4 regions of the Streptomyces sp. NPDC004435 genome follow, and region 1 is predicted to be linked to each of the others. Evidence: riboswitches for the same ligand, from Rfam matches in the RefSeq annotation. Region 1 holds a riboswitch; each other region holds the start of a gene.
What was found. A riboswitch is a leader RNA that binds a small molecule or an ion and turns the genes downstream of it on or off. The one in region 1 is predicted to bind cobalamin.
Positions count from the first base shown of each region.

Region 2: it holds a riboswitch for cobalamin, as region 1 does, so the genes downstream of both, metE (5-methyltetrahydropteroyltriglutamate--homocysteine S-methyltransferase) here and ACFYT9_RS27790 (ribonucleoside-diphosphate reductase subunit alpha) in region 1, are expected to answer to the same signal.
Region 3: it holds a riboswitch for cobalamin, as region 1 does, so the genes downstream of both, ACFYT9_RS35960 (energy-coupling factor ABC transporter permease) here and ACFYT9_RS27790 (ribonucleoside-diphosphate reductase subunit alpha) in region 1, are expected to answer to the same signal.
Region 4: it holds a riboswitch for cobalamin, as region 1 does, so the genes downstream of both, ACFYT9_RS20345 (acyl-CoA thioesterase) here and ACFYT9_RS27790 (ribonucleoside-diphosphate reductase subunit alpha) in region 1, are expected to answer to the same signal.

Region 1 covers NZ_JBIAMB010000017.1:78,557-83,584, reverse strand. The annotation lists gene ACFYT9_RS27805 (DUF3311 domain-containing protein) at 87-341, shown strand; gene mctP (monocarboxylate uptake permease MctP) at 338-1,963, shown strand; gene ACFYT9_RS27795 (GNAT family N-acetyltransferase) at 2,040-2,540, shown strand; cobalamin riboswitch at 2,561-2,720, shown strand; gene ACFYT9_RS27790 (ribonucleoside-diphosphate reductase subunit alpha) at 2,853-5,028, shown strand, end outside.
Region 2 covers NZ_JBIAMB010000009.1:273,516-278,543, forward strand. The annotation lists gene metE (5-methyltetrahydropteroyltriglutamate--homocysteine S-methyltransferase) at 1-1,773, opposite strand, end outside; cobalamin riboswitch at 1,944-2,167, opposite strand; gene ACFYT9_RS18930 (short-chain fatty acyl-CoA regulator family protein) at 2,250-3,683, opposite strand; gene ACFYT9_RS18935 (MmgE/PrpD family protein) at 3,866-5,028, shown strand, end outside.
Region 3 covers NZ_JBIAMB010000029.1:36,287-41,314, reverse strand. The annotation lists gene ACFYT9_RS35980 (hypothetical protein) at 1-615, shown strand, start outside; gene dhaK (dihydroxyacetone kinase subunit DhaK) at 1,063-2,055, shown strand; gene dhaL (dihydroxyacetone kinase subunit DhaL) at 2,063-2,698, shown strand; gene ACFYT9_RS35965 (PTS-dependent dihydroxyacetone kinase phosphotransferase subunit DhaM) at 2,695-3,102, shown strand; cobalamin riboswitch at 3,296-3,490, shown strand; gene ACFYT9_RS35960 (energy-coupling factor ABC transporter permease) at 3,519-4,214, shown strand; gene ACFYT9_RS35955 (energy-coupling factor ABC transporter substrate-binding protein) at 4,214-4,558, shown strand; gene cbiQ (cobalt ECF transporter T component CbiQ) at 4,565-5,028, shown strand, end outside.
Region 4 covers NZ_JBIAMB010000010.1:237,247-242,274, reverse strand. The annotation lists gene ACFYT9_RS20350 (ABC transporter permease) at 1-2,046, shown strand, start outside; cobalamin riboswitch at 2,143-2,301, shown strand; gene ACFYT9_RS20345 (acyl-CoA thioesterase) at 2,372-2,815, shown strand; gene ACFYT9_RS20340 (DedA family protein) at 2,850-3,335, opposite strand; gene ACFYT9_RS20335 (helix-turn-helix domain-containing protein) at 3,628-4,230, opposite strand; gene ACFYT9_RS20330 (Cmx/CmrA family chloramphenicol efflux MFS transporter) at 4,354-5,028, opposite strand, start outside.

The DNA of each region.
Region 1 (5,028 bases):
TGCAACGGTGAGGGGTTCCGTTCGGAAAAGCAGTCCCCTACATTTCCTCGGCATTGAACGCTGATCAGCAAGGGGACGCTTCCACCATGTCAGAAGCCACAACCGGGAAACCACCGGTCATCACACCGACCAGGATCGTCATAGCGCTGTGCCTGGCAGCCCCGTTCGTGGCGATGCTCTGGGTGAGTTCGTACGCGAAGGTCGAACCGGTCTTCGCGGGCATCCCGTTCTTCTACTGGTACCAGATGCTCTGGGTGCTGGTGTCGACCGTGCTCACGATGGTCGCGTACAAGCTGTGGCAGCGTGACCAGCGCGCCCGCAAGGGAGGTGACGCGCGATGAAGGACGGCGTCAACGGCGTGGCACTCGCCGTCTTCATCTTCTTCTTCCTGGCCGTCACGGTCATGGGCTTCCTCGCCTCCCGGTGGCGCAGGGCCGAGAACGAGAACAGCCTCGACGAATGGGGCCTGGGCGGCCGGTCGTTCGGCACCTGGGTCACCTGGTTCCTGCTCGGCGGCGACCTCTACACCGCGTACACCTTCGTCGCCGTCCCCGCGGCCATCTACGCGGCGGGCGCGGCCGGCTTCTTCGCCGTGCCGTACACGATCCTGGTCTACCCGCTGATCTTCACCTTCCTGCCGCGGCTCTGGTCCGTCTCGCACAAGCACGGATACGTGACCACCTCGGACTTCGTCCGCGGCCGCTTCGGCTCCAAGGGCCTGTCCCTGGCGGTGGCCCTCACCGGCATCCTCGCCACCATGCCGTACATCGCGCTCCAGCTCGTCGGCATCCAGGCCGTCCTGGACGTGATGGGCGTCGGCGGCGGCGAGGGCACCCACTGGTTCATCAAGGACCTGCCGATCCTCATCGCCTTCGGTGTGCTCGCGGCGTACACGTACTCCTCGGGTCTGCGCGCCCCGGCGCTCATCGCCTTCGTCAAGGACACCCTGATCTACATCGTGATCGCGGTGGCGATCATCTACATCCCGATCAAGCTCGGCGGCTTCGACGAGATCTTCGCCAAGGCCGGCGAGGCCTACGCCACGATCAACCCGGCGACCGACAAGCCGCGCGGCTCGCTGATCCCGGGTGAGGCGAGCCAGTGGACGTACGCGACGCTCGCGCTCGGCTCGGCGCTCGCGCTCTTCATGTACCCGCACTCGATCACGGCGACCCTCTCCTCCAGGAGCCGCGAGGTCATCCGCCGCAACACCACGATCCTGCCGCTGTACTCGCTGATGCTGGGCCTGCTCGGACTGCTCGGCTTCATGGCGATCGCCGCCGGCATCCAGGTGAAGAACGGCCAGCTCGCCATCCCGCAGCTCTTCGAGAACATGTTCCCGGACTGGTTCGCGGGCGTCGCCTTCGCCGCGATCGGCATCGGCGCGCTCGTCCCGGCCGCGATCATGTCGATCGCCGCGGCCAACCTCTTCACCCGCAACATCTACAAGGACTTCATCAAGAAGGACGCCACCCCGGCACAGGAGACCAAGGTCTCCAAGCTGGTCTCGCTCCTGGTCAAGGTCGGCGCGCTCGCCTTCGTCCTCACCATGGACAAGACGGTCGCGATCAACTTCCAGCTGCTCGGCGGCATCTGGATCCTCCAGACCTTCCCGGCCCTGGTCGGCGGTCTGTTCACCCGCTGGTTCCACCGCTGGGCGCTGATCGCCGGCTGGGCGGTCGGCATGATCTACGGCACCCTCGCCGCGTACGGCGTGGCCAGCCCGACCCAGAAGCACTTCGGCGGCTCCTCCGCGGAGATCCCGGGCATCGGTGAGATCGGCTACATCGGCCTCACCGCCTTCGTCCTCAACATCGTCGTCACGGTGGTCCTCACCTTCGCCTTCCGGGCCGCCAAGGCCCCCGACGGCATCGACGAGACCTCCCCGTCGGACTACACGGCCGACGCCGGCGACAAGGGCGTCAGCACCGAGCTCCCCAAGGTCGGCGCCGCCACCCACTGAGCCGCGGACGCGCACGCGAGAGGGGCCCGGGAAAACCCGGGCCCCTCTCGCACGCCCGCGCGGCAGACTGGGACCCATGGACTTCACGATCAGGGCGGTACGGCCCGAGGAGCACGAGGAGCTCGGTGACCTCACCGGGCTCACCTATCTGAACGACGGGCTGCTGCTGCACGGGGAGGACGACTTCTACCTGGACGTGCTCCGCGACACGGCCCGGCGGGCGCGCGAGAGCGAGGTGCTGGTCGCCACCGACGCCGAGGACCGGATCGTCGGCGGGGTGACCTTCGCCCCCGGCGGCACCCCCTGGGCGGACATCGCCGTCCCCGGCGAGGCCGAGTTCCGGATGCTCGTGGTCGCGCCCGCGGCCCGCGGCAGGGGCGTCGGGGAGGCGCTCGTACGCGCCTGCGTGGACCGGGCGCGGGCCCTGCCCGGCTGCGCCAGGATCGTGCTCTCCACGGACGGCAAGATGGTCTCGGCCCACCGGATCTACGAGCGGATGGGCTTTCTGCGCACTCCCGAGCGGGACTGGCAGCCCATCCCCGAACACTCTCTGCGAACCTACGCCCTGGAGCTGTAGTCCACGGACCGACACAACATGTGGGGGGTGCCGCGATCGGCGCCCCCCACATGTATGCTCGTCCTCGCTGTCGTCGCAGGGGAATCCGGTGCGAATCCGGAACTGTCCCGCAACGGTGTACTTCGTGTGCCCTTGTCCACGGAGCGAGTCCGAGCACCTGCCGACAGTGCGCCCGGTACGACCGTTCCGGGTGCCGACGACGTCCGGGCCTCGCGGAATGGGCCGGTGGGCGCGGGCGCATCCGCGCGTACGGGTGCCCGTCCGCCCCTCCCCCGCCGCGGCCCCGGGCCGAGAGCGAGGGAGAGCCCCCACGTGACCATCGCGCCTGCGGGTCCGTCAGCCACCGAGGCCGCCGCGATCGAGAGCGACGGCCCCGGGACCGTGCTGCTGCGGACCCTGACCGACCTCACCGCCGACCTCACCGACACCGACCCCGGTCGGGTCGCCGCCGCCGCGCTGCGGGGCCGGCACGCCGGTTCGGACGAGGCGGAGCTGCGCGAACTGGCCACCGAGGCCGCCGCCGGACTGATCTCCGAGGACCCCGCCTACTCCCGGCTCGCCGCCCGGCTGCTCACCCTCACCATCGCCGAGGAGGCGGCCTCGCAGGGCGCCGTCTGCTTCTCCGCCTCCGTCGCCACCGGCCACCGCGAGGGCCTGATCGCCGACCGCACCGCCGCCTTCGTCGAGCTGCACGCGGACCGCATGGACGCGCTGATCGACCTCGCCGGCGACGACCGCTTCGGCTACTTCGGCCTGCGGACGCTCTACTCCCGCTACCTGCTGCGCCACCCGATCACCCGCAAGGTGATCGAGACCCCGCAGCACTTCATGCTCCGGGTGGCGGCGGGCCTCGCCGAGGACGACTCGCTCCGCGCGCTGGACGAGGTGGCGGCGCTGTACCGGCTGATGAGCCGGCTCGACTACCTGCCCTCCTCCCCCACGCTCTTCAACTCCGGCACCCGCCACCCGCAGATGTCCTCCTGCTACCTGCTGGACTCCCCGCAGGACGAGCTGGACTCGATCTACGACCGCTACCACCAGGTCGCGCGCCTGTCGAAGCACGCCGGCGGCATCGGCCTGTCCTACTCCCGGATCCGCTCGCGCGGCTCGCTGATCCGCGGCACCAACGGGCACTCCAACGGCATCGTGCCGTTCCTGAAGACCCTCGACGCCTCCGTGGCGGCGGTGAACCAGGGCGGCCGCCGCAAGGGCGCCGCCGCGGTCTACCTGGAGACCTGGCACGCGGACATCGAGGAGTTCCTGGAGCTCCGCGACAACACCGGCGAGGACGCCCGCCGCACCCACAACCTGAACCTCGCCCACTGGATCCCGGACGAGTTCATGCGCCGGGTGAACGCGGACGCCGAGTGGTCGCTCTTCTCCCCCGCCGACGTGCCCGAGCTGGTCGACCTGTGGGGCGAGGACTTCGACGCCGCCTACCGCGCCGCCGAGGCGAAGGGCCTGGCCCGCCGGACCATGCCGGCCCGCGACCTGTACGGCCGGATGATGCGGACCCTGGCCCAGACCGGCAACGGCTGGATGACCTTCAAGGACGCCTCGAACCGTACAGCCAACCAGACCGCCGAGCCCGGCACGGTCGTCCACTCCTCCAACCTCTGCACCGAGATCATCGAGGTCACGAACGACGGCGAGACGGCCGTCTGCAACCTCGGCTCGGTCAACCTCGGCGCCTTCGTGGCCGGCGGGACCATCGACTGGGAGCGGCTCGACGAGACCGTCCGCACGGCGGTCACCTTCCTCGACCGGGTCGTCGACATCAACTTCTACCCGACCGAGCAGGCCGGGAACTCCAACTCCCGCTGGCGTCCGGTCGGCCTGGGTGCCATGGGCCTCCAGGACGTCTTCTTCAAGCTGCGGCTGCCCTTCGACTCCGCCGAGGCCCGCGCGCTCTCCACCCGGATCGCCGAGCGCATCATGCTCGCCGCGTACGAGGCGTCCGCCGACCTCGCCGAGCGCAACGGTCCGCTGCCGGCCTGGGAGAAGACCCGTACCGCGCAGGGCGTGCTCCACCCCGACCACTACGGCGTCGCGCTCAACTGGCCCGAGCGCTGGGCCGCGCTGCGCGAGCGGATCGCGACGACCGGCATGCGCAACAGCCTGCTGCTCGCCATCGCCCCGACGGCGACGATCGCCTCCATCGCCGGCGTCTACGAGTGCATCGAGCCGCAGGTCTCCAATTTGTTCAAGCGCGAGACGCTCTCCGGCGAGTTCCTCCAGGTCAACTCGTACCTCGTCGACGAGCTGAAGGCGCTCGGCGTGTGGGACGCGCAGACCCGCGAGGCGCTGCGCGAGGCCAACGGCTCGGTGGCCGGCTTCGGCTGGGTCCCGGCCGAGGTGCGCGAGCTGTACCGCACGGCCTGGGAGATCCCGCAGCGCGGCCTCATCGACATGGCGGCGGACCGGACCCCGTTCCTGGACCAGTCGCAGTCGCTGAACCTCTTCATGGAGACGCCGACCATCGGCAAGC
Region 2 (5,028 bases), on a different contig from region 1:
CTGGCGGGCGGTCTCGCCGAGCGGCTGGTCGTCACGGACGAAGGACCAGGCGAGCATGGTGACCGGACCGGTCAGCATGCCCTTGACCGGCTTGGCCGTCTGCGCCTGGGCGTAGGTCGTCCAGCGCACGGTCATCGGGGTGGGGCGGGAGATGTCGCCGGCGAGGACCGGCGGGCGGACGTAGCGGGTGCCGTACGACTGGACCCAGCCGTGCTGGGTGGCGAGGTAGCCGTCCAGCTGCTCGGCGAAGTACTGCACCATGTCGTTGCGCTCGGGCTCGCCGTGCACGAGGACGTCGATGCCGGTCTTCTCCTGGAAGGCGATGACCTCGCGGATCTCGTTCTCGATCCGCTCGTCGTAACCGGCCGTGTCGATCCGGCCGGCGCGCAGGTCGGCGCGGGCGACGCGCAGCTCGTCGGTCTGCGGGAAGGAACCGATCGTGGTGGTCGGGAGCACCGGCAGGCCCAGGTGGGCGCGCTGGGCCACCGTGCGCCGGGCGTACGGCTGCGAGCGGCGGCCGTCGGCCTCGGTGATGGCCGCGGTGCGGGCACGGACGGCCGGGTCGTGGGTGAGGGCGGAGCCGGCGCGGGAGGCGAGGTCGGCGCGGTTGGCGGCCAGTGCGTCGGCGATGGCCTCGGTGCCCTCGGAGAGGCCGCGGGCGAGGGTGGCGATCTCGGCGGCCTTCTGGCGGGCGAAGGCGAGCCAGCGCCGGACCTCGGGATCGATGTCGGTCTCGGCGGAGGCGTCGAGGGGGACGTGGAGCAGCGAGGAGGACGCCGCCACGTCGACCCGGTCGGCCAGGCCGAGCAGGGTGCCGAGGGTGGCCAGCGACTTCTGGTAGTCGTTGATCCAGATGTTGCGGCCGTTGACGACACCGGCGACGAGCCGCTTGCCGGGCAGGCCGCCGACGGCGGCGAGGGCGTCGAGGTTGGCGGCGGCGGAGTCGGTGAAGTCGAGCGCGAGGCCGTCGACCGGGGCGGCGGCGAGGACCTGGAGGGCGTCGCCGAGGCGGTCGAAGTAGGAGGCGACCAGGAGCTTGGGCCGGTCGGCGGCGCCGCCGAGCTCGCGGTAGGCGCGGGCGGCGGCGTCGAGCTCGGCCGGGGTGCGGTCCTGGACGAGCGCGGGCTCGTCGATCTGGACCCACTCGGCGCCGGCGGCGCGCAGGTCGGCGAGGACCTCGGCGTAGACGGGGAGCAGCCGGTCGAGCAGGGTGATCGGCTCGAAGTCGGCGTCGACACCGGGGGCGGGCTTGGCGAGCAGCAGGTAGGTGACCGGGCCGACGAGGACCGGGCGGGCGGTGCGGCCCTCGGCGAGGGCCTCCTTCAGCTCGGCGACCTGCTTGGCGGAGTCGGCGGTGAAGACCGTGTCAGGGCCCAGCTCGGGGACGAGGTAGTGGTAGTTGGTGTCGAACCACTTGGTCATCTCCAGCGGCGCCACGTCCTGGGTGCCGCGCGCCATGGCGAAGTAGCCGTCCAGGGCGTCGGCGGCGACCGCCTCGCGGTGGCGCTCGGGGATGGCGCCGACCATCACGGAGGTGTCGAGGACGTGGTCGTAGTAGGAGAAGTCGCCGGTGGGCACTTCGGTGATGCCGGCGTCGGCCAGCTGCTGCCGGTTCGAACGGCGCAGGTCGGCGGCGGTGGCGCGGAGGGCGTCGGCGGAGACGCGGCCCTTCCAGTAGCCCTCGATCGCCTTCTTCAGTTCACGGTTCTGACCCTGGCGGGGGTAGCCGTAGACGGTGGCCTGTGCTGCCGCGGCTGCGGACTTCGTGGTCACGGAGACTCTCCTTCGCGAGTTGTGCCCAGATCGACGTCCCGGTGACGGGACGCGGACGCGAAGGTGACGAGGGAGCGCACGGACCTCGCCGTGAAAAAACATCACGACGGCCGTTCGCTGTCTACGCCGACCCGCCCACGAGGTCACCGGTGGATGCGTGCGCGGAATACGTCCGTGCACGGACAGCGGGCAGGTCTTCGGACTCGCGGGCACGCCGGCCTCTTCCGAGGCAGGCACCTAGTGGCCGTCGCTTCCCAGGACCTCACAATCCCAGTGCGTATGACGGCGGTCGTTCCCGCTCACCGCTGCGGGGCAGTCCCGGATTTCCACCGGGTTCCCTCTTACGACGCATCCCGTCTGGCGGACGGGGCGAACCAGCTGCTCGGCCAGAGTAGAGGGCGCAATCGCCGAGCGGCGAGGGTTATCCGCCATTTGGACGGTGGAATGAGACATTCCTCTGTCGTGGAGGGTCCGTCTCACTCCTCGACGACCACCGGATACGGCACATGGGTGCGCCGGTCGGGGTCGACGGAGAGGCTGCCGCCGGCCGGGGGTCTGGCCCGCTGGGCGCAGTCCTGCCGTTCGCAGATCCGGCAGCCGAGGCCGATCGGGGTGGCCGCGCGGGGGTCGTCCAGGGCGATGCCCTCGGCGTACACGAGACGGCTCGCGTGGCGGAGTTCGCAGCCGAGGGCGACGGCGAACTCGGCACGCGGCGCGTGGTGGCCGAAGCCGCCCCGGGTCACGGTGCGGGCGATCCAGAAGTACCGCTTGCCGTCCGGCATCTCGGCGACCTGGGTGAGGATCCGGCCGGGGGCGGAGAAGGCCTCGTAGACGGTCCACAGGGGGCAGGTGCCGCCGAGGCGGGAGAAGTGGAAGTCGGTGGCGGACTGCCGTTTCGAGATGTTCCCCGCGCGGTCGGCGCGGAGGAAGGAGAACGGGACGCCTCGGCGGCCGGTGCGCTGCAGGGTGCTCAGGCGGTGGCACACGGTCTCGAAGCTCACGCCGAAGAGCGCCTGGAGGAGTTCGATGTCGTAGCGGACCTTCTCGGCCGCCGCGTGGAAGGCGGTGTAGGGCATGAGGACCGCGCCGGCGAAGTAGTTGGCGAGGCCGATCCGGGCCAGACTCTCGGCCTGCGGGGTGGCCGGCTCCGCCGTCGCCACCAGGGCGTCGAGCAGCGGCCCGTGCTCCAGGAACGCCAGCTGCGTGGCCAGTTGGAAGGCCCGTTGCCCCTCGCTGAGCCACGGGGACAGCAGGAGCAGCCCGTTGTCGGGGTCGAAGCGGCGGACGTCGGCCGAGCGTTCCGCCCCGGCCGGGAGCACCTTGACCCCGTGCCGTGCGGTCAGGTGGGCGGCGAGCGTGTCCGCGGCGCGCCCGACCCGGCCCAGATCCAGCGCCTCCGCGGTGCGTTCGGCCTCCGTCTCCAGGGCCGCGACATGGTTGTGGTGGGCGTAGAAGAAGTCGCGCACCTCGTCGTGGGGTTCGGCGGGCAGCAGGCCGGCGGTCTCGCCGGGGGAGGCCAGGGCGGCGACGCGCTCCGAGGCGCCCCGGTACCGCTGGTGCAGCGCGACGAGGGCCCTGGCGACCTCCGGGTGATCGCGGGCCACGTCCGCGATCTCCGCCGACGGGACGGGGACGGGACCGCATGCCTCGTCCCCGAGGGCCGCCCGCAGGTCGGTCGCGAGCCGCTCCTCGCCCGCCTCGGAGAAGAATTCCGCATCGACGCCAAACACCTCCGCGATGCGCAGGAGCACCGGGGCGGTGAGCGGGCGCTGGTTGTGCTCGATCTGGTTGAGGTAACTGGTGGACAGGCCCAGGGCGCGGGCCAGTTCGACCTGGTTCATCCCCCGCTCACGGCGCAGCCTGCGCAGTTTCGCGTGGGCGTAGATCTTCCGCCCGGGCGACCGTCCCATGTCGATCACGACTCCTCTGCTCACCCTTGGGTGCGAATTTACCATCCGCAGATTTCGCAAAATTCGCAGTTTCGCACCTCGCGCAGGGACGGATTACGCAAGGTGGCACCGTCGCCTCCGGCCCGCCCCGGGGGAAGACTCGGCGGCGTACGACGCATCCGCCGCACGCCGCGAGGAGTCCCGTGATCGACCACCAGGTACGCGTCCACCCCAGCGCCGACCGACTGTCCCGAGAGGAGCAGCTCGCCTGGAAGCTGGCCGTCGTCGCCACCGGCACCCAGGAGGCACCCGACCTCGACCCCGAGGCATCGGAGATGGTGATCAACCGGATCATCGACAACGCCTCGGTCGCCGTCGCCTCCCTGCGCCGCCGTCCGGTGGCCGTCGCCCGCGCCCAGGCCCTGGGCCACCCGAGCGCCGGCGGCGCGTCCGTCTTCGGGGCCGAGCCCGGCACCCGGGTGTCGCCCGAGTGGGCGGCCTGGGCGAACGGCACCGCGGTGCGCGAGCTGGACTTCCACGACACGTACCTGGCCGCCGACTACTCCCACCCGGGCGACAACATCCCGCCCCTGCTCGCCGTGGCCCAGCGGACCGGCCGCACCGGCGCCGACCTCCTGCGCGGCATCACCGCCGCCTACGAGATCCACGTCGCCCTCGTCAAGGGCATCTGCCTGCACGCCCACCGCATCGACCACGTCGCCCACCTCAGCGCCGCGACCGCGGGCGGCCTCGGCGCGATGCTCCGCCTCGAAACCGAGACGGTCTACCAGGCGATCCAGCAGGCCGTGCACACCACCACCGCGACCCGGCAGTCCCGCAAGGGCGAGATCTCCAGCTGGAAGGCGTTCGCACCCGCCTTCGCGGGCAAGGTCGCGATCGAGGCCGTCGACCGGGCGATGCGCGGAGAGGGCTCCCCTTCCCCGATCTACGAGGGCGAGGACGGCTTCCTCGCCTGGATGCTGGACGGCCCCGGCGCCTCCTACACGGTGTCGCTGCCCGAGCCCGGCGAGGCCCGCCGCGCGATCCTGGACACGTACACCAAGGAGCACTCCGCCGAGTACCAGGCCCAGGCGATCATCGACCTCGCCCGCGGACTCCGCGAGAAGACGGGCCCGCTGGAGAAGGTCCGCTCCGTCGTCCTGCACACCAGCCACCACACCCACCACGTGATCGGCTCCGGCTCCGGCGACCCGCAGAAGTACGACCCGACCGCCAGCCGCGAGACCCTCGACCACTCCATCCCGTACATCCTCGCCGTCGCCCTGGAGGACGGCGGCTGGCACCACGAGCGCTCCTACGCCCCCGAGCGCGCCCAGCGGCCCGCCACCGTCGAGCTGTGGCAGAA
Region 3 (5,028 bases), on a different contig from region 1:
ACCACTCGGGCCGTGCTGGCGCGGACAGCCCTGCTCGTCGCGATCCTGCTGACGGCCACCACCGGCTGCAGCGGGAGCGACACCACCCCGGAGCCGCCGCCCGCCTCGGAGCCCGCGGGGAGCACGGACGGAGCGAATGCGGGTGCGGATGGGGGTGCGGATGCCGGTACGGGCGGGGACGGCGGTACGGGTGAGGGTGCGGACGGCGGTACCGGTACGGGTGGCGAGAGGGATGACACGGGACAGGTCCGCTGGGCGGGAGGGGTCAGACTGGACGTCGACACCTACCAGGACCTGGACGACGAGCCGTCCGGAGGTCGCGGATCCGCCTCGTCGAGTGAGCCGGCGACGGACCTGCGGGTCGAGCTCAGCCGGCTCACCTTCAAGCCCGGCGCGGGGGCCGCGAGTTGGCCAGGACCTCCGGAGCGTCCCGATCGAAGCACCTGCTCGGCCCTGCTCCAGCCCCTGTCGACCCAGGAGACCGTCCCGCTGCCGGACGGGACGGTCTGGTGCTTCCGCACCGTTCAAGGCCGCTACGGGTTCTTGCAGGTGAAGCGGGCGGACCTGCACGCCCTCACCCTCGACGTGACGGTCTGGGAGGGTACTTCGGGTTGAGGGCCGGCACCGGCCGCCACCCGAGGGCGGCCGGTGCCGGCCGGTGCCCGCCGGTGCCCGCCGAGCAGGCGGAACGCGGCGATGCCGTCCCCCACCACCGCGGCTTCGACCCCTGCGTAGTCGCGAATGAGCGTCGAATGCCGAGTCCGTGCGCACGGCAAGCAGCGCGCCAGGGCTTCAAACCCGTCGTCCCCCCGCTTCGACTGAGCCCCGGGGCGCCGCACGAAGCCTGCCGGCACGGGATCGGCCGCTTGCGGCCGCGACGCACCGGTGCGCGACCACCCTCCCAGCGGATAATTGCGCCATCATGCACAGGTGCAAAGTGCGCCCAGCCCGACGCGCCCCTGATGGTCAATCAGGCACCGAGATCAACAACCGGTCTCGCCCACTCTGACCTGCAAATAACCTGCTCAGCCACCTGCCTGCCAGCCTCACCAGGAGGTATCCATGAGGATGCTGATCAACGTGCCCGAGACCGTCGTCGCCGACGCCCTGCGCGGACTGGCCGCGGCGCATCCCGAGCTGACCGTGGACGTGGAGCGGCGGGTCGTGGTGCGGAGGGACGCGCCGGTGGCCGGGAAGGTCGCGCTGGTGTCGGGGGGCGGGTCGGGGCACGAGCCGCTGCACTCGGGGTTCGTGGGGCCGGGGATGCTCGACGGGGCGTGTCCCGGGGAGGTGTTCACCTCGCCGGTGCCGGACCAGATGGTGCGGGCCGCGGCGGCGGTGGACAGCGGGGCGGGGGTGCTGTTCGTGGTGAAGAACTACACGGGTGACGTGCTGAACTTCGAGATGGCCGCCGAACTCGCCGAGGACGAGGGCATCCAGGTCGCCCGGGTGCTCGTCGACGACGACGTGGCCGTGACCGACAGCCTGTACACGGCGGGGCGGCGCGGGACCGGGGCCACCCTCTTCGTGGAGAAGCTGGCCGGGGCGGCGGCCGACGAGGGCGCCCCGCTGGAGCGGGTGGAGGCGCTGGCCCGGCGGGTGGTCGCGCGGTCGCGGTCGTTCGGGGTCGCGCTGAGCGCCTGCACCACGCCCGCCAAGGGCAGCCCGACCTTCGACCTTCCGCCCGGGGAGCTGGAGTTGGGCGTCGGCATCCACGGCGAGCCGGGGCGGGAGCGGCGCGGGATGATGACCGCGCGGGAGATCGCCGAGGTCGCCGTCGACGCGGTCCTCGACGACCTGCGGCCGTCGGATCCGGTGCTGCTGCTGGTGAACGGCATGGGGGCGACGCCACTGCTGGAGCTGTACGGGTTCAACGCCGAGGTGCGGCGGGTCCTCGACGCGCGCCGGGTGCCGGTGGCGCGGACGCTGGTCGGGAACTACGTGACCTCGCTCGACATGGCGGGGTGCTCGGTGACGGTGTGCGCGGCGGACGAGGAGCTGCTGCGGCTGTGGGACGCGCCGGTGTCGACGGCCGCGCTGCGATGGGGCCGGTGAGGGGACGATGACGGAGACGTACGGCGCCGCGTTCGCGGTGCGCTGGATGGCGGCCGTGGCGGCGGCGGTGGAGCGGGAGGCCGGGCGCCTGACCGAGCTGGACGCGGCGATCGGCGACGCGGACCACGGCGCCAATCTGCGGCGCGGGTTCGCCGCCGTCGCCGACACGCTGGCGAAGGAGCCGCCCGCGACACCGGGCGCGGTCCTCGTGACCGCCGGGCGGCAGCTGATCTCCACGGTGGGCGGGGCCTCGGGGCCGCTCTACGGGACGCTGTTGCGCCGGGCCGGCAAGGCGCTCGGCGAGGGCGGGGAGGTCACGCGGGCCGAGCTCGCGGACGCGCTCGCGGCCGGGGTCGCCGCCGTCGGGCAGCTCGGCGGAGCCGTACCGGGCGACAAGACGATGCTGGACGCGCTGACCCCCGCCGTGGCGGCGCTGCCCGAGTCCTTCGCCGCGGCGCGCGCCGCGGCCGACGAGGGCGCGCTCGCGACCGTCCCGCTGCGCGCCCGCAAGGGCCGGGCCAGCTATCTCGGGGAGCGGTCGGTCGGCCACCAGGATCCGGGGGCGACCTCCTCGGCGCTGCTCTTCGCCGCGCTGGCGGAGACGGCGGAGGCGGCCGGAACAGGAGAGGGGGCGGGGCGGTGAGCGGGGGCAGGGTCGGGATCGTGCTGGTCTCGCACAGCGGCGCCGTCGCGGAGGCGGTCGCCGACCTGGCCCGGGGGCTCGCCGGCGGCGGCGACCTGGCGCCGGTCGCGGCGGCGGGCGGCGGGCCCGGCGGAGGGCTCGGCACCAGCGCCGACCTGATCGCCGAGGCCGCGAAGGCCGTCGACGCGGGCGCCGGGGTGGCCGTCCTGGTGGACCTGGGCAGTGCCGTACTGACGGTGAAGGCGCTCCTCGCGGAGGGCGACGAGCTTCCGGAGGGCACCCGGCTGGTGGACGCGCCCTTCGTGGAGGGCGCGGTGGCCGCGCTGGTGACGGCGAGCGCCGGCGGGGACCTGGACGCGGTCGCGGCGGCGGCCTCGGAGGCGTACGCCTACCGCAAGGTCTGACGCCCGCAGGTAAGCGGGGCGCCCCGGCCGGGTTCCACGCCGCCGGGGCGCCCTCGTCCGAGCAGCAGCAACGCACTAGGACACGTCCACGCTAGTGCGGGGGTCTGACAACGGGTCCCGCACGGCGCCGGGCCTTGGGAGATGTCCGAGCGCGAGTGACCGACCCCGCATTGTGATGAGGCAGGTCAACACACTAATGTCGCACCGCCTTGGTGTTCGGGAAACCGGTGCAGTACCGGTGCGGCCCTCGCCACTGTGATCGGGAGGTCCGGCTCCATCCCCTCGGGGAAGCCACTGTTCCGCCGCGGGAGACCGTCGCGGGATGGGAAGGCGGAGTCGGGCGTCATGACCGTCAGCCAGGAGACCGGCCAGGGCGCGTTGTCCATCCACGAGGTGCTGGAGAGGGTCTCCCGATCATGCATATCGCCGAGGGGTATCTGCCCCCCGTCCATGCGGCCGCCTGGGGCGTCGCATCGGCCCCGTTCGTCGTCCACGGCGTCCGCGCGCTCACCCGCGAGGTGCGCGCCAACCCCGAGTCCACCCTGCTGCTCGGCGCCGCCGGCGCCTTCACGTTCGTCCTGTCCGCGCTCAAGCTGCCGTCGGTGACGGGCAGTTGCTCCCACCCTACGGGTACGGGACTGGGCGCGATATTGTTCCGGCCGCCGATCATGGCGGTCCTCGGCACCATCACGCTCCTCTTCCAGGCGCTGCTGCTCGCCCACGGCGGGCTGACCACGCTGGGGGCGAACGTCTTCTCGATGGCGATCGTCGGCCCCTGGGCGGGGTACGGCGCCTATGTGCTGCTGAAGCGGTCCGGGGCGCCGCTGATGGTGAGCGTCTTCTTCGGCGCGTTCGTCGCCGACCTGTCCACCTACTGCGTGACCAGCGTCCAGCTGGCCGTCGCTTTCCCCGACCCGGGCACCGGCATCGCGGGGTCGCTGGCGAAGTTCGGCTCCATCTTCGCGGTGACGCAGATCCCGCTCGCCGTGAGCGAGGGCCTGCTGACCGTGCTGGTGGTGCGGCTGCTCATGCAGTCCAGCAAGGGTGACCTGCTGCGTCTCGGCGTGCTCACCCGGACGGAGTCGAAGCGACGCGAGGAGGCGGCGGCGTGATGAGCCGGAACGCGAAGATCAACACCCTGCTGCTGGCGCTCGTGGCGGCGCTGGCGGTCCTGCCCCTGGTGCTCGGGCTCGGCGACCACAAGGAGGAGCCGTTCGCCGGCGCGGACGCGGAGGCCGAGACGGCGATCACCGAGATCAAGCCGGACTACGAGCCGTGGTTCAGCCCGCTCTACGAGCCGCCGTCCGGCGAGATCGAGTCGGCGCTGTTCGCCCTCCAGGCGGCCCTCGGCGCCGGTGTCCTCGCCTACTACTTCGGCGTGCGGCGCGGTCGCCGGCAGGGCGAGGAGCGGGCCGCGGCCCGTGAGGAGAGCGGCGCCCCGGGCGCGGACGCGTAGCCGCGGATGCTGCCGATCGACGCGGCGGCGCACAGCAGTCGCTGGCGCCGCCGTCATCCGGCGGAGAAGGCCGCGCTCGGCTTCGGTCTGACGCTCTGCGCGGTGTGTCTGCCGCCGTGGCCGGGGGCGCCCCTGATCGCGGCGGCCACCCTCGCCGTCCTGCTCGGCCCGGCCGGTGTGCCGGGCCGGCAGCTGTGGCGGGCCTTCCGGATCCCCCTGGGCTTCTGCGTCACCGGAGCCGTTCCGCTGCTGTTCGCGGTGGGCGGGCCCGGGGGCGCCGTGGCCTGGGCTCCGGACGGGCCCGTGCACGCCGGAGAGCTGCTGCTGCGGACGGCGTCGGCCTCGCTGGGCGTGCTGCTGTTCGCGTTCACCACACCGGTGTCGGACGTGCTGCCGCGCCTGGTCGGGGCCGGGGTGCCGGCGCCGGTGGTGGACGTGGCCCTGGTGATGTACCGGATCGTCTTCCTGCT
Region 4 (5,028 bases), on a different contig from region 1:
CCCGGGTGGCCGGTGACCGTCGTCGGGCGGCCCGACCCCGGCCGGGAGGTGGACGCGGTGGCGCTGGTCGACGGGCGGTGGGCCGCGGGCCCGGGCGAGATCGTGCTCTCCCCCGACGCCCCGGTCCGCCCCGTCCTGGGTCTGAGGATCGAGTTCCCGGGGCCGTCCGGCGGTCAGGCGCTGACGGTGGTCGGAATCGCCCGCTCGGTCACCGGGACCGCCGACGCGTGGGTGGTCCCGGACCAGACGCCGGCGCTGATCCCGCCCGGCGGCGGCGGTTTCCAGATGCTGTACCGCTTCGCCGACGCGGGCACCGAGGGGGCCGTCGCCGCGGGCGGGAGGGCGGTGACGGCCGGGCTGCCGGCCGGGGCGGCCGTGGGCGAGCGGTCGTGGCTGGCCGTCGCGGAGGGCGCCGAGCGCGACACCGCGCTCTACGTCCCCTTCCTCGTGGCGTTCGGCGCGCTCGGCCTGGTCATGTCGGTGCTCGTCGTCGGCAACGTCGTCGCGTCGGCGGTCGGGACGGGGACGCGCCGGATCGGGATCCTGAAGGCCGTCGGCTGCACCCCGGCCCAGGTCGTACGGGCGTATCTGGGCCAGGCGCTGGTGCCGGCCGCCGTCGGCACGACCGCCGGTGTGCTCGTCGGCCATCTGCTCGCGGTGCCCGTGCTGGCCGAGGCGGAGGAGGTGTACGGCACCTCCTCCCTGGCCGTGACGCCCTCCGTCGACCTGGCGGTGATCGCCGGGGTGCTCGGTCTGGTGGCGGCGACCGCGTGGGCGAGCGCCTGGCGGGCGGGCCGGCTGCGCACGGTCGACGCGCTCGCCGTCGGGCGGGCCGTACCGGCGGGGCGCGGCGGCCGGGCGGCCCGCGCGGCCGGGCGCCTGCCGCTGCCGCAGCCGGTCGCCCTGGGCCTGATGCGGCCCTTCGCCCGGCCGGTCCGCGCGCTGGCCATGGGCACGGCGATCCTGTTCGGCGCGGCCGCCGTCACGTTCACCGTGGGGATGGGCGCCTCGCTCGGCGAGGTGATGAAGGCCAGGACCCACGACGTGGCGGACGTCACCGTGCCCGAGCCGCGGCCCGCCCTCGGGCCGCCCGGCACGGCGGCGCCGGAGCGGACCCCGAAGGCCGATCCCGCCGCCGTCACCGCGGCGATCGCCGGGACCGCGGGCACCGGGAGGCAGTACAGCGCCACGACGGTACGGGCGACGGTGGCCGGCCTCACCGGGCTGGTCGAGGTGGTCGCCTTCACCGGCGACGCCTCCTGGGGCGGCTACACGATGGTCTCGGGCCGCTGGTTCGGGAAGCCGGGCGAGGCCGTGGTCCCGACCCCCTTCCTGACCGCGACCGGCACCCGCGTCGGCGACACGGTCACCCTGAGCGGCATGGCCGAACCGGTCACGGTACGGATCGTGGGCGAGGTCCTCGACCCGCGCAACGACGGCATGCAGGTGTTCACCGACTTCGCGACCGTCGCCCCCGCGCACCCCGACCGGACCTCGACGAGCCACCATGTCGCGGTCGCCCCGGGCACCGGCGTACCGGCCTACGTCGAGGCGCTGAACGCCCGCCTGGCCCCCCTGGGACTCACCGCACGGGCCGGCGCGCTCCGCTCGGGCGGCGACATGGTCGTCACGCTCAACGCGCTGGCCGCGCTCCTGACCCTGGTCCTCGTCACCGTCGCCGCGCTCGGCGTCCTCAACGGCGTGCTGCTCGACACCCGCGAGCGCGTCCGGGAGATCGGGGTGCACAAGGCGCTCGGCATGACCCCCCGTCAGACCGTGGCGATGGTCCTCACCTCGGTCGCCGTGACCGGGACGGTCGCGGGCGTCCTGGGCGTGCCGCTCGGGGTCGCCCTGCACGGCCGGATCATGCCCGCGATGGCCGACGGCGTGGGGCTCCGCCTCCCGGCCTCCGTCGTCGACGTGTACGGCGCGGCCGAACTCCTCCCCCTGGCCCTCGGCGGGCCGCTCATCGCCGTCTTGGGGGCCCTCCTCCCCGCCGGGTGGGCGGCCAGGACCCGCACGGCCACGGCTCTGCGCACGGAATAGCAGGTCAAGCCGGGGGGAGGGTCCGCGGGGGCGGCGGCGGCGCGTACGCTGGCAGGTGCAGCTGGTTCGCCCCCGTCAGCCGTACGGGACGCGTCGTAAGAGGGAACCCGGTGGGAATCCGGGACTGCCCCGCAGCGGTGAGCGGGAACGACCGCCGTCCTACGCACTGGGTCCTGGAAGGGTCTGGGAAGCGACGGCCAGTAGGGGTTCCGCCGGGTGGAGATCCGGTGGGCGGGCCCGCGAGTCCGAAGACCTGCCCGCTGTCCGCGCGCCGGCGACCCGTGCGCGCGGTGCAGCCCGCCGCGACTCGCGAAGGAGAGTTGACGTGGCCGATCGTGCCGTCTCCGCATCCCCCCGTCCCGCCAAGACCCCGGACGACTCCCGGGTGGTGCTCGCCCACATCATGAGCGAGCACGACACCAACCTGTACGGCACCATCCACGGTGGCGTCATGATGAAGCTGATCGACGACGCCGCCGCGGCGGCCGCCGGGCGTCACGCCGACGGACCGGCGGTGACCGTGTCGGTCGACCGGATGACCTTCCTCGCCCCGGTCCGGGCCGGGGACCTGCTCAGTGTGGAGGCCGGTCTGGAACGGGCGGGCAGGACCTCGATGACCGTCGGCGTCCGCGTGACCGCCGAGCGCTGGAACAGCTCCGGCCCCGCCACCGAGGTCGCGACCGCCTTCCTCACCTTCGTCGCCATAGACACCGACGGCTCCCCCCGTCCGGTGCCCGCCCTCGACGTGGTGAACGCCGGCGTCTCCTGACCGGGGTCCCGCGGCGGACGACGCGTCCCGGCCCTCAGGACTGTCCGGGCGCGTCCGCCTCAGGGGCGGTCGCCACCGCCCTGCGCCTCCGGAGGACGACGAGTCCGCACGCGGCGAGCAGGAGGACGGCCACGCCCGCCACGCCCAGTGCCGTGTGCCGGGCGAACAGCGCGCCCAGTGCGGCGATCGCGCCGATCCCGAAGACGGCGTAGAGCAGGGCCCAGGCCGCTCCGCCGACGAACAGCGCGGGAAGGTAGCGCGGCAGCGGCATCCGCATGGTGCCGGCGAGGAAGTTGGCGGCGGTCTGGAAGCCCACGGTCAGGAAGGAGACGGCCACGACGGGCGCGCCCCACCGCTGGATGGCCCGTTCGGCGCGCTGGAACTTGGCGGAGGACATCCGCTCGGCGAACCTGCCGCGCCTGGCGCCGGCGCCGGCGAGCCAGCCGACGGCGAAGGTCCCCCCGGCCCGGAGCAGAACGATCACGTACAGGGCTCCGGCCACGCGCAGGATCTCACCCACGGCGCCTCGCTCCGGTCACCCGCGGCGAGGGTCCCGCCACACCGGTCCCGCGACGGGCACCAGCCCGGTCTCCGCCTCTCACCTGCGCTCCGCCTCTGCCCGTTCCGTCGCCTGGATCCCACCGTACCGGCACCCGAACCCGCCCCCACCACCGAGCCGGACGTCCAGCAAGGTCACCCTAACCGAACGCCCGTCCACCGGACCGGGCGCACCCCGGACGCCCCACGAGCTACCCACTCCGCCCGTTCCCCACCCCTCGGCGCTCCCCCGCACCCGGACGCCCGCCTCCGGTTCACGTGCCGGAGGCGGGCGTCCGGTGCGAGGGTCGGGCACGGACGTGCATCCGCTCGCCCTGCCGCCCGAAGATGCTCAGCACCTCGACCGGCCCCTGCCCCGTGCTGCCGAACCAGTGCGGCAGGCGGGTGTCGAACTCGGCCACCTCCCCCTGGTCGAGCACCAGATCGTGGTCGGCCAGCACGAGGCGGAGGCGGCCCGAGAGCACGTACAGCCACTCGTACCCCTCGTGCGTGCACGGGTCGGGCGTGTCCCGCGTGGCGGGCAGGATCATCTTGTAGCTCTGCAGCGGTCCCGGCTGACGTGTCAGAGGCAGCACGGTGTTGCCGCCGACCGCATGGGGTTTCAGCCTGACCCGCGGATCGCCCACCTCCGGCGCGCCCACCAGCTCGTCCAGCGGGACCTGGAACGCCTGGGCGATGGGCAGCAGCAGGTCAAGGCTGGGGCGCCGCTGCCCCGCTTCCAGGCGCGACAGGGTGCTCTTGGAGATGCCGGTCGTCCTGGCGAGCGCGGCGAGGGTGACGCCGCGGGTGGTGCGGACCCTCCTGAGCCGGGGGCCGACGGCGGACAGGACCTGGGAGAGGGACGACGACTGCTGCATGTCCGTATGAGAGCCTCCGGTCCCCCAAGTCGCAACCAGGGGTGCTGCTTTCGGACCACGCGCCGCGCTCCCGGCACGGGGGCGGGCCGGGAGCGCGGCGCGGACCTGCGACGGGGGGAGCTGTCAGCCCTCGCCCGGGTGCGGGGCGCGCGCCCCGGTGCGGGTCATCGTCCGGTCGATCAGGACGACGGGGACGGTGAGGGCGGCCAGGGCGGCCCCCAGCCAGGGGAGGGCGGTCAGTCCGGCACCGGCGCCGAGGGCCACGCCCGCCAGGACGGGCACGATGCTGATGCCGAGCTGGAACATGGAGACGGCGGTGGCGCCGGCGAGGGTCGGCGCGTCCGCCGCCACCGCGAACACCCGTCCGTAGACGGCCGGGTTGAGCACGAAGCCGGCGACGCCCAGCAGCAGGACCAGGACGACGACCGGGATCGTGTGGTCGGCGAGGAGCGCGAGCAGCACCGAGGTGACCAGGATGCCGACGGCGCCGAGGAGGAGCGCCTGGTGCGGACGGCGGTCGGCGATCCGGCCTCCGATCGACAGGCCGACGAAGGCACCGATGCCGAAGAGGACCAGGACCGGGGGCACCCACACCGCGTCGACGCCGGTGACGTCGGTGAGGAAGGCGGCGAGGTAGTTGTACGAGATCATGTACGCGGCGGTGCTCAGCAGCGTCGCGGCGTAGACGACCCACAGCTGCGGCCTGCGCATGGTGCGCAGCTCCCGGCCGACGCTCGGCTCCCGGGCCGGCCTGGTCGCGGGGACGGCGGCGGCGGTCGCGACCGCGCCGAGGACGGT